3 regions of the Massilia sp. IC2-476 genome follow, and region 2 is predicted to be linked to each of the others. Evidence: predicted binding sites of a transcription regulator. Region 2 holds the regulator's gene; each other region holds the start of a gene.
What was found. The regulator sigma-54, encoded in region 2, starts transcription at its own class of promoters, with help from an activator protein. The targets are predictions, from matches to a motif close to TGGCANGNAANCTGCTTT.
Positions count from the first base shown of each region.

Region 1: a site for sigma-54 is predicted at 1,319-1,336, ahead of LK539_RS07510 (VPLPA-CTERM sorting domain-containing protein). Genes of this name have one in related genera too.
Region 3: a site for sigma-54 is predicted at 2,042-2,059, ahead of LK539_RS14150 (PEP-CTERM sorting domain-containing protein). Genes of this name have one in related genera too.

Region 1 is NZ_JAJFER010000002.1:593,001-596,259, reverse strand. Features, by position in the region: gene dusA (tRNA dihydrouridine(20/20a) synthase DusA) at 1-447, opposite strand, end outside; gene LK539_RS07510 (VPLPA-CTERM sorting domain-containing protein) at 553-1,284, opposite strand; gene LK539_RS07505 (glycosyltransferase family 41 protein) at 1,500-3,259, shown strand, end outside.
Region 2 is NZ_JAJFER010000008.1:49,035-52,293, forward strand. Features, by position in the region: gene lptA (lipopolysaccharide transport periplasmic protein LptA) at 1-401, shown strand, start outside; gene lptB (LPS export ABC transporter ATP-binding protein) at 398-1,183, shown strand; gene LK539_RS19415 (RNA polymerase factor sigma-54) at 1,186-2,655, shown strand; gene hpf (ribosome hibernation-promoting factor, HPF/YfiA family) at 2,713-3,066, shown strand; gene LK539_RS19425 (enoyl-CoA hydratase/isomerase family protein) at 3,208-3,259, shown strand, end outside.
Region 3 is NZ_JAJFER010000004.1:476,934-480,192, forward strand. Features, by position in the region: gene LK539_RS14140 (nucleotidyltransferase family protein) at 1-216, shown strand, start outside; gene LK539_RS14145 (GAF domain-containing protein) at 295-1,017, shown strand; gene LK539_RS14150 (PEP-CTERM sorting domain-containing protein) at 1,110-1,991, opposite strand; gene LK539_RS14155 (ThiF family adenylyltransferase) at 2,427-3,257, shown strand; gene LK539_RS14160 (PEP-CTERM/exosortase system-associated acyltransferase) at 3,237-3,259, opposite strand, start outside.

The DNA.
Region 1 (3,259 bases), on a different contig from region 2:
GCGGCAGCCGGCATCGGCAATGGTGCCGATGAAGTCGCGCACGAAACCGTATTCCTCGTTGTAGTCGATGCCGATGCGGTGCTTGACGGTGACGTCGATCGAGACCGCGTCGCGCATCGCCTTGACGCAGTCGGCCACCAGCTGCGGCTCGCCCATCAGGCAGGCGCCGAAAGCGCCCTTCTGCACCCGCTCTGACGGGCAGCCGCAGTTCAGGTTGATCTCGTCGTAGCCATACTGTTCGCCCAGCTTCGCGCTTTTCGCCAGGTCGGCCGGGTCGCTGCCGCCCAGCTGCAGCGCCACCGGGTGCTCGACCGCGTCGTAGCGCAGGTGGCGCTCGACATCGCCGTAGACCAGGGCGCCGGTGGTGACCATTTCGGTGTACAGCCAGGTGTGGCGGGTGATCTGGCGGTGGAACACGCGGCAGTGGCGGTCGGTCCAGTCCATCATCGGGGCGACCGACAGGCGGCGCCCCTTGTGTGCATCAGGTTTCACTAGCTTATCGGAGGGAATGCGAAAGGCGCATGATAGCAAAGATCATGCGCAGGCGATGGCTCAGGGCCGGGCGTCGCCCTTGCTCCTGCGGCGCAGTGCGCCCAGGCCGGCCAGGCCCAGCGCGAGCAGGCCGAGGCTGGCCGGTTCCGGCACCTCGGCCGCGGTGTCGAAGCGCAGGTTGTCGAGGATCAAGTGGCCGAACTGGTCGTCACCCGCGTGTTCCGCGAAGCGGATCTCGTCGAACAGCGCGCCCTCGATGCGCAGGATGCCGGCGCGGCTGACCAGGGTGTTGCCGAACTGGCGGCCGTCGATCGTGGCCAGGCCACCCATCACCAGCCCATCGTAGGACAGCGTCGGCATCGAGAAGCTGGTCACCAGGCTGCCCTTCAGGTACAGGTCGAGGGTGGCGATGCGCAGGTTATCGGCCAGGAAAGCGTCGAAGGCCAGGGTGGAGATTGTGCGGTCGAAGCGCAGGCGGAACGCGTCGTCGACGCTGTTGGTCTGGCAAGCAGGTCCGAACGTACCCAGGCTATTGCCGCGCATACTGTAGTGGTTCCAGCTGTCGTAGCCGCAACCGTTGGCGCGGATCGACCCGGAAAAGTGCAGGCCCTGCCCCGCGAACTGCTCGGTGACGAGGGTATCGACGGCCAGCTGGCCCACATTGTCGAAGCTGACCGTGTTGCCGTACACGTGATTGTCGGTGGTGCGCCAGCCTGCGCTCGGCAAGGCCTGGGCCTGGCTTGCGCAAAACAGGACACACAGGGCGGCAGCACTACGAGCGAACAGTTTCATGGCATTCCCGTTATTCGATTCAAATAAATGATCAAAAGCAATTTTTATGCCAATAATGCAAGTGTTTGATACTTGAGGAGTTTCCTGGCACCGTACAGGAGGCTTGTAAAGTTTCCCGACAAAATTTTTTCGGGTTGGACGCAACAATCCCAAACCATTGCACAGCGGGGCGATTTACAATCGCGGGTACTTTCCGCACAGAAATCTCGACTGTCATGAATCTCCACGTCCAACCGGCCACCCCGGATCCGCTCGACCAGCACCGCCGCGCCGTGCGCCGCAACCCGCGCGACGCCAATGCCCACGCCTTGCTCGGCCTGGGGCTGCTCAGGGCGCGCCAGCTCGAACAGGGTGTCGTCAGCCTGCGCCGCGCCCTCGAACTGAACCAGAAAGTGCGCGGGCTGCAGGGCGTGCTGGCAGCCGCCCTGTTCGAACTCGGACGTTTCGAAGAAGCGGTGGCCGCCTACCGCGCCGCCCTGCGTTTCGAGAACGGCATCGACCTGCAGCAGGGCTTGGCCGATGCGCTGCTGCGCCTGGGCCGCGCGCCCGAGGCGGAAGCGCCAGCGCGGCGCGCCGCCGGACTGGCTCCCGATAATGTGTCCGTACTGCTCAGCCTGGGCAATACCCTGCACAAACTGGAACATACCGAAGAAGCGGCCACGGTGTTCGCCCGGATCGTCCAGCTCGACCCTACGCTGGTGGACGCGCGCTACGACCTCGGGCTCCTGCTGGTCATCCTGGGGCGCCACGCCGACGCTTCAGCCTGCTTCCGTACCGTGCTCGAGATGCAGCCGACACACGCCGGCGCCCTGCTCCAGCTGGGGCGCAGCTGCCGCACGCAGAAGCTGCACAAGGAGGCCGTTGCCTGCCTGACGCGCCTGCTGGAACTGTCTCCGGACAACACCGAGATCCTCGTCGAACTGGGCGGCGCGATGCGCCAGTCCGGCGACCTGGCCGGCGCAGCAAGCCAGATGCGGCGTGCGCTGGAACTGACGCCCGACGATACCCAGGCCATGTACGGCCTGCTGGGCGCCTGCTTCAGCATGGGCGAATGGGAGCTCGCGCTGCAGCTGGCGCGCCAGGCCCTCGAGCGGGCCCCGTCGGCGGCGGCCCACAGCGTGATGCTGTTCATCCTGAGCCACTGCTGCATGGACGCCGAGGAGCTGACCCGCGAACACCTGGCTTTTGCAGAGCGCTGGGAGGCGCCGCTGCGCGCGCTGCGCCAGCCGCACCCGAACGGCCGCGACCCGCGGCGGCGCCTGCGCGTCGGTATCGTCTCGGGCGACCTGTATGACCACGCGGTGACCAATTTCATCGCCCCCGTGTTCGAAGCGTTCAAGGACAGCGAGAGCGTGGCCCTGTACGCCTACTATAACAATACGATCGAGGATGTGATGTCGGCCCAGCTGCGCGAATGCGCGGCCGGCTGGCGCCAGATCGCGCGAATGGACGACGAAGCGGCAGAACGCCTGATCCGCGAAGACGAGATCGACATCCTGGTCGACCTGGCCGGTCACTCGGCGCTCAACCGCCTGACCCTGTTCGCGCGCAAGCCGGCGCCGATCCAGTGCACCTGGATCGGCTATGCCGGGACCACGGGCCTGGAAGCGATGGACTATGTGCTGTGCGACCAGTTCGCGACTCCCATAGACCGCTTCGAGAGCCAGTTCAGTGAAAAGATCGTGTGCCTGCCGCTGGGTGCGCCTTTCACTTCCGCCACCCATGCGCCGCCGGTCAACCCGCTGCCAGCCCTGAGCAATGGCTACATCACCTTCGGCAGCTTCCACCGCCTGAACAAGTTGAACCGGGACGTGGTGAGACTATGGTCGCGGCTGCTGCACGCGGTACCAAACGCCAAAATGCTGTTAGGCGGCATGCAAAACGGCACCGACGAGGTCGTGACAGCGTGGTTTGCAGAACAGGGCATTCCGCGCGAACGTCTGATACTGCGCCCTCGCACCCACGTCTACGGCTT
Region 2 (3,259 bases):
TGCTCACGCGCGGCACGCTGGTGCTGAAGTCCGACCGCGCCCTGGTCAAGGAAACGCCGGAAGGCTACATGAGCGTGACCCTCACCGCCAACAACGGCAAGATTGCGACCTTCCGCCAGAAGCGCGATGGCGGTCCCGACCTGTGGGTCGAGGGCCAGGCCCAGCGCATCGAGTACGACGAGCGCGCCGAGCTGGTGAAGCTGTTCTCCAACGCCGAAGTGCGCGAGCTGGAGAACGGCCGCATGACCAATGAAATCCAGGGGCCCTTCATCTCCTACGACAACCGGCGCGAAGTGGCGACCGTGCGCAACGACGCCAGCGGCGCCAGCAAGGTCGGCGGCGGCCGCGGCACCCTGATCCTGGCGCCCAAGCGCACCACCAGCGAAGGCGCCAAGCAATGACGGCCACCATGACGGCAGGCACGCCGGCCACGGCGCTTGATACCTGCAGCACCCTGGTGGTCAAGGGCCTGCAGAAGAGCTACGGCAAGCGCCTGGTGGTGCGCGACGTGTCGCTGCAGGTGGACTGCGGCGAAGTGGTCGGCCTGCTGGGTCCCAACGGCGCCGGCAAGACCACCTCCTTCTACATGATCGTCGGCCTGGTGCCGTCGGACGCCGGCACCATCGACATCAACGGCACCGACATCTCGAACCTGCCGATCCACCGGCGCGCGGTGCTGGGCCTGTCCTACCTGCCGCAGGAAGCCTCGGTGTTCCGCCGGCTGACGGTGGAAGAGAACATCCGCGCCGTGCTGGAACTGCAGCGCGTGGACGGCAAGCCGCTCTCGAAGGACCAGATCAACGAGCGCCTCGACACCCTGCTAGCCGAACTGCAGATCGAGAAGCTGCGCGAGAACCCGGCGCTGTCGCTGTCGGGCGGCGAGCGGCGCCGCGTGGAGATCGCGCGCGCACTGGCGACCAATCCGCGCTTCGTGCTGCTCGACGAACCCTTCGCCGGCGTGGACCCGATCGCGGTGATCGAGATCCAGCGCATCGTGCGCTTCCTGAAAGAGCGCAACATCGGCGTCCTGATCACCGACCACAACGTGCGCGAGACCCTCGGCATCTGCGACCGCGCCTACATCATCAACCAGGGCGCCGTGCTGGCATCCGGCCGCCCCGACGACATCATCGCCAACGAATCGGTGCGCCGCGTGTATCTGGGCGAGCACTTCAGAATGTAACGATGAAGCAGAGTCTCCAGCTACGCACTTCGCAGCACCTGGCGCTGACGCCGCAACTGCAGCAGTCGATCCGCCTGCTGCAGCTGTCCACGCTCGAACTGCACCAGGAGATCGAGCAGATCCTGCACGACAATCCGCTGCTGGAGCGGCTCGACGACCCGCTCGACCGCTCGGTGCGGCTGCTGGCCGACGGCGCCATCAACAACGCGCCGGCGAACGGCGAGGCGCCCGCCCCGGGACAGGAAGCGCAGGAGGGCGCGAAGCCGGAAGGCGAGAGCATGGAGGACGGCGCCGACAGTGGGGGCGGCGAGGCCGACGCCGACTGGGGCGGTGAAGGCGGCGGCGCACGCAGCGGCGACGACGAGGACGGCCGCCCGCAACTGGAAGCCGACGGCATCACGCTGCGCGAACACCTGGCCGAACAGATCCGCCTGACCGGCTGCAGCGCGCGCGACCGGGCCCTGGCCGAGCTGGTGATCGACGCCCTCGACGACAACGGCTACCTGGAAGAGCCGCTCGACGAGATCCACGCGCGCCTGCCGGGCGAGCTGGACATCGAGATGGACGAACTGCGCTGCGCGCTGGCGCTGGTGCAGAGCCTCGACCCGATCGGCGTCGGCGCGCGCAGCGCGGCCGAATGCCTGGCGCTGCAGATCCGCCGCATGGCGGGCGTGCCGCTGGTGACGCGGCGCCTGGCCCTGCAGATCGTCGAGGGTTACCTGAGCTGGTTCGCGCAGCGCGAATACAGCAAGCTGAAAAAGGCGCTCGACTGCGACGACGAAGACCTGCGCGAAGTGCAGGCCGTGGTGCGCCGCTGCAATCCGCACCCGGGTGCGGCCTTCGCATCGAACACCTCGGACTACGTGGTGCCGGACGTGATCGTGCGCCGCGCCAAGAGCGGCTGGGCGGTGGCGCTCAATCCCGACGTGATGCCCAAGCTGCGCGTGAACACGCTGTACGCCAACCTGCTCAAGCAGGGCAGGAGCGAAAGCCAGATGGGCGCGCAGCTGCAGGAAGCCAAGTGGCTGATCAAGAATATGCGCCAGCGCTTCGACACGATCCTGCGTGTCGCAGAGGCAATTGTGGAGCGCCAGCGCAACTTTTTCAGCCACGGCGCGGTTGCCATGCGCCCTCTTGTTTTGCGTGAGATAGCTGATACACTAGGCCTACACGAGAGCACCATCTCTCGTGTAACCACGCAGAAATACATGCTGACCCCGCACGGCATGTTTGAGCTGAAGTACTTCTTCGGAAGCCATGTCGCCACCGAAGCGGGGGGAGAAGCCTCCTCGACGGCGATCCGCGCGCTCATCGCGCAATTGACAGGAGCAGAAGACCCTAGGAATCCTCTATCCGACAGCAAGATCGCGGAGATGCTCGGGGAACAAGGTATGGTCATTGCCCGCCGCACGGTCGCCAAGTACCGTGAAGCGCTCAAGATTCCGCCCGTCAGCCTCCGCAAATCCCTGTAAAGCATCTGCCCACTTCAACCTTGTGGGGCGGGCAGGGCACCTTCCCAAGGAGTGTGTATGAACCTCACCATCAGCGGCCACCACCTCGAAGTCACCCCCGCCATCCGTGAATACGTTCAGAATAAGCTCGAGCGCATCACCCGCCATTTCGACCACGTGATCGACACCCACGTGTTCCTCGCCATCGATAACCTCACTGAAAAAGAAAAACGGCAGAAAGCCGAGATCAACCTCCAGGTATCGGGCAAGATCCTCCACGTCGCAAGCGCTGCACAGGATCTCTACGCGGCCATCGACACCCTGATGGACAGACTGGACAGGCAGGTTCTGAAACACAAATCCATGCTGCAAGACCATAACCACGTGGCGCACAAGCGCCTTCCGGACAACGGAGAAGCCGCCGCCGCGTAATCAACGGGCGACCGCAAACACAGCAAGGGCGTCTGAGGGGACGCCCTTTTTGCATTTGTACGAAGCTGTTACTTTTCGAGGCTTCCGGTTTTACACGGTAGTTCTGTAGAATGCATGTCTTTTCGACCACAGAACACGATCATGACCGACACCGTCCTGACCCGCGTCGCCAATCGCACCGGCGTCATTACGC
Region 3 (3,259 bases), on a different contig from region 2:
ACGGCGCCGCTGTTGGCCCTGATGGACGCGCTATTCCTGCGCGCCCTGTTGCCGCCCCATCCCAGCTGCGCCGACCGTTTGAGCCCGCTTGCCCTTGGCGCGCTCTACCTGCGCGGCAACTGGCTGCGCATGCCACCGCTGATGCTGGCGCGCCACCTGTTCCACAAGGCCGTCCTATCACCGCGCACGCAGGATGAGCCGGCGCAGGCGATCTGACTTGTTGCAAGGATTGAATTAACCTATCATCAACAGGCGGCTTCTGCCGGCAGCGCGTTGACCCTGGAAAGGCGATCCATGAACAATGATGCGAAGCACCTGTTGCGCTTGCAGGATGTGCAGGACTTGCTGGCCAGCGGCTCCCTCGACGACAACCTCGTCAGCCATGCCGAGCTGGCGCGGCGCCTGGTCGGCGCGACCAGCTGCTCGGTCATGCTGCTCAGCAGCGACGCACCGGACGACCTGCGCATGCGGGTCTGCGCCAGCGCCGGCGACATGCCGCCGGATGCCGCCGACGCCCTGGTCGGCAGCGGCGAGGGGATCTGCGGCCGGGTGCTGGCCAGCGGCCGCGCGCTGCTGGTGGAAGACATCGCCCGCTCCGAATTCGCCAGCCTGGCCCGGCGCCGGCGCGCCGCGGTGCCGGCCCTGATGTCAGCGCCGGTGCGCATCGACGGGCGCATCGTGGGCGTACTGAACGTCACCGGGGTTGCCTTCAGCGAGACCGAACTCCAGCTGCTCGAGGTGACCGCGCTGTTCATCGGCAAATCGGTGCAGACCATCCAGCTGCAGGGCCTGCTGGCCTCGCGCTTTGCCCAGATGGCGCTGGTGCGCGAAGCGCAGCAAAGCGGCGCCGACGCCACCGCCTACCAGAATCCGGAAGACGTGGCGCGTATCCTGGCGCGTTCCTTCTATAAAGAGATGACCCGCGCCGGCTTTGCCGCGCCGCAGATCGTCAGTGCCGCGACCGAGCTGATCGGCCAGCTGGGCGGCGCCATCCAGGAATCCGGGCGCACCGCCTGAATCCTGATGCGACAAAGGGCGGAACCCTTGCGGGTTCCGCCCTTTGTCTTTGCTTTGGCATCCCGCCGCGAGGCGGGAATGCTGCAGCTGAATTACTTGGCTGCCTTGCGGCGGCGCAGGCCAGCCAGACCGGCGAAGCCCAGGCCCAGCAGAGCCAGCGAACCTGGTTCCGGAACCTTGTTGGCGCGGATCGGGTCGTTGATCAGGCCGGTGAAGCAGGTGTTGTTGGCCACTTCTGCCGGCGAGCAGGTGCCCGAACCAAAGTTCGCGCCGTTGGTGCTCAGGGTGAACTTGCCGTCCAGGTCGTGACCGAACTGGCCGTTGGTGTTCCACTGTGCAGCAGCGGTGCCGCCCACGACGTCGCCGAAGAACTGGCCTTCGCCGGCTGCCGGCAGGGTTGCCGAGGTAGCGGTCTGGGTCAGGGTGGCCAGGCGTTCGTCGGCGTTCGGGTTGGTGCCGCCTTCGACGTCAACCAGCTGCTTGCCGGTGCCGAACACGACTTCCAGGTATTTTTCCATGCCGGCGAACAGCGAGAAGCTGTCGAAACCGGTACGCTGGCTTGGCGAAGCGTTGTAGTTCGAGGTCAGTTCCAGCAGGTTGACGTTCGAACGGTAGATGTCCAGGTGGATCTGGCCATCGCCTGCGCCGCCGGTGGCGCCGATGTTATAGATGCTGAACTTGCCGGTGGTCGAATCGAAGACGATGTTCTGGTCGGCGATACCGTAGATCATGTAGTACAGGTAGGAACCATCCGATGCGCCTGCGTACCACTGCTGGCCGCCGGTACCGCTGATCGAGGTGATGTTACCGACGCCCCAGGTGCTTTCGTTGCTGCCGGCGCTACGGTTCGATTCGGTGGTCAGGCCGGTCAGTTTGATGTTCAGGTTGCCGGTCAGTGCGTCCAGCGGAGTTGCCGATGCCGAGATTGCAGCGAAACCCAGGGCCAGCGACGTAATCAGGTGTTTCAGTTTCATTCTAATCTCCAGAGTGTTGGTGTATTGCTTCGGGGAGCGACAATGGATATTAAGCAAGGGGTGTGCCAGCCGTCAAAAACCCTCGGTAAGTACTTGATTCTTAGGGATATCTACCGGATCAGCTAAATATGCATGTCCCCACGTGAAGCGCGCTGTAAAGTAAACCGACAGGCTCAAGAGGGTTAGTTAACAAAAGGAAACGATATAGTAAAAAAAAGATTGCATTGGAAGAAATATTCGGGCCTGCTTCCGGTCTTTTGTTTATTTGCTGTGCATATTCCGCGGCCGCCTCGCATGCCGTTGTAAGTAATGCCGACAGAACGGCCGGGAGCGCCGGAAAAGCTGGCTGCTGTGCCCGAAAAATGGCAAGATGCCTAGCGTTAATAGCAAACCGGCGGCGCGCGTAGCACCCCGGCATTCTCTACAGGGGCTTCCATGACCAATGCTTTCGACTACGATACTTTTACCACCCGTAACAATGGCTATGTCTCGAGCGAGACCCAGGCAAAGATCCGCAGCACGCGCCTTCTGATTGCCGGTTGCGGCCTGGGTGCATCGACCGCCATCTGCGCGGCGCGCATGGGTTTTTCCGAGTTCATCCTGATCGATGGCGATACCGTCGACGCGCATAACCTGAACCGCCAGTTCTATGACTTCGACGATATCGGCAGCCCGAAGGTACAGGCGCTGAAGAAGCACATCCTGCGCATCAATCCGGAAGCGAAAGTGGAAGCGGTGCAGGCCAACCTCGACGCCACCAACGCCCAGCAGCTGGTCGGCAGCGTCGACATCATCTTCGACACCATCGACTTCCTCGACCTGGAAGCCATCCTGGCCCTGCATACCAATGCGCGCGAGCAGAAGAAGGCGGTGTTCACCGCGCTGTCGATCGGCTTCGGCGCCGGCGTGCTGTATTTCCCGGCCGGCACCAGCGCTTCGCTGGCCGACGTCATCGCGCACGACGTCCAGCACGCCCAGGGCGAGGGCGATGCCAGCTATGCGAACGTGTTCGGCAAGATCATGGGCCGCATCGGCGCCCACCTCGACCGCCAGGTGGTGGAGCAGGTGGCCAAGGCCCTGACCATCATGGAAGACGGCCGTCCCTGCCCGGCATCGCAGATCGCGGTGGGCAGCTTCACGGTAGCGGCGCTGGCGGTGGCGATGATGCACGACATGCTGGCGGGAATGGATGTGCCGGCCTCGCCGAACATGGTGGTGCACAGCTTCCGCAACCACACCACCAAGCTAGTTAATATCGCTGCCTAATT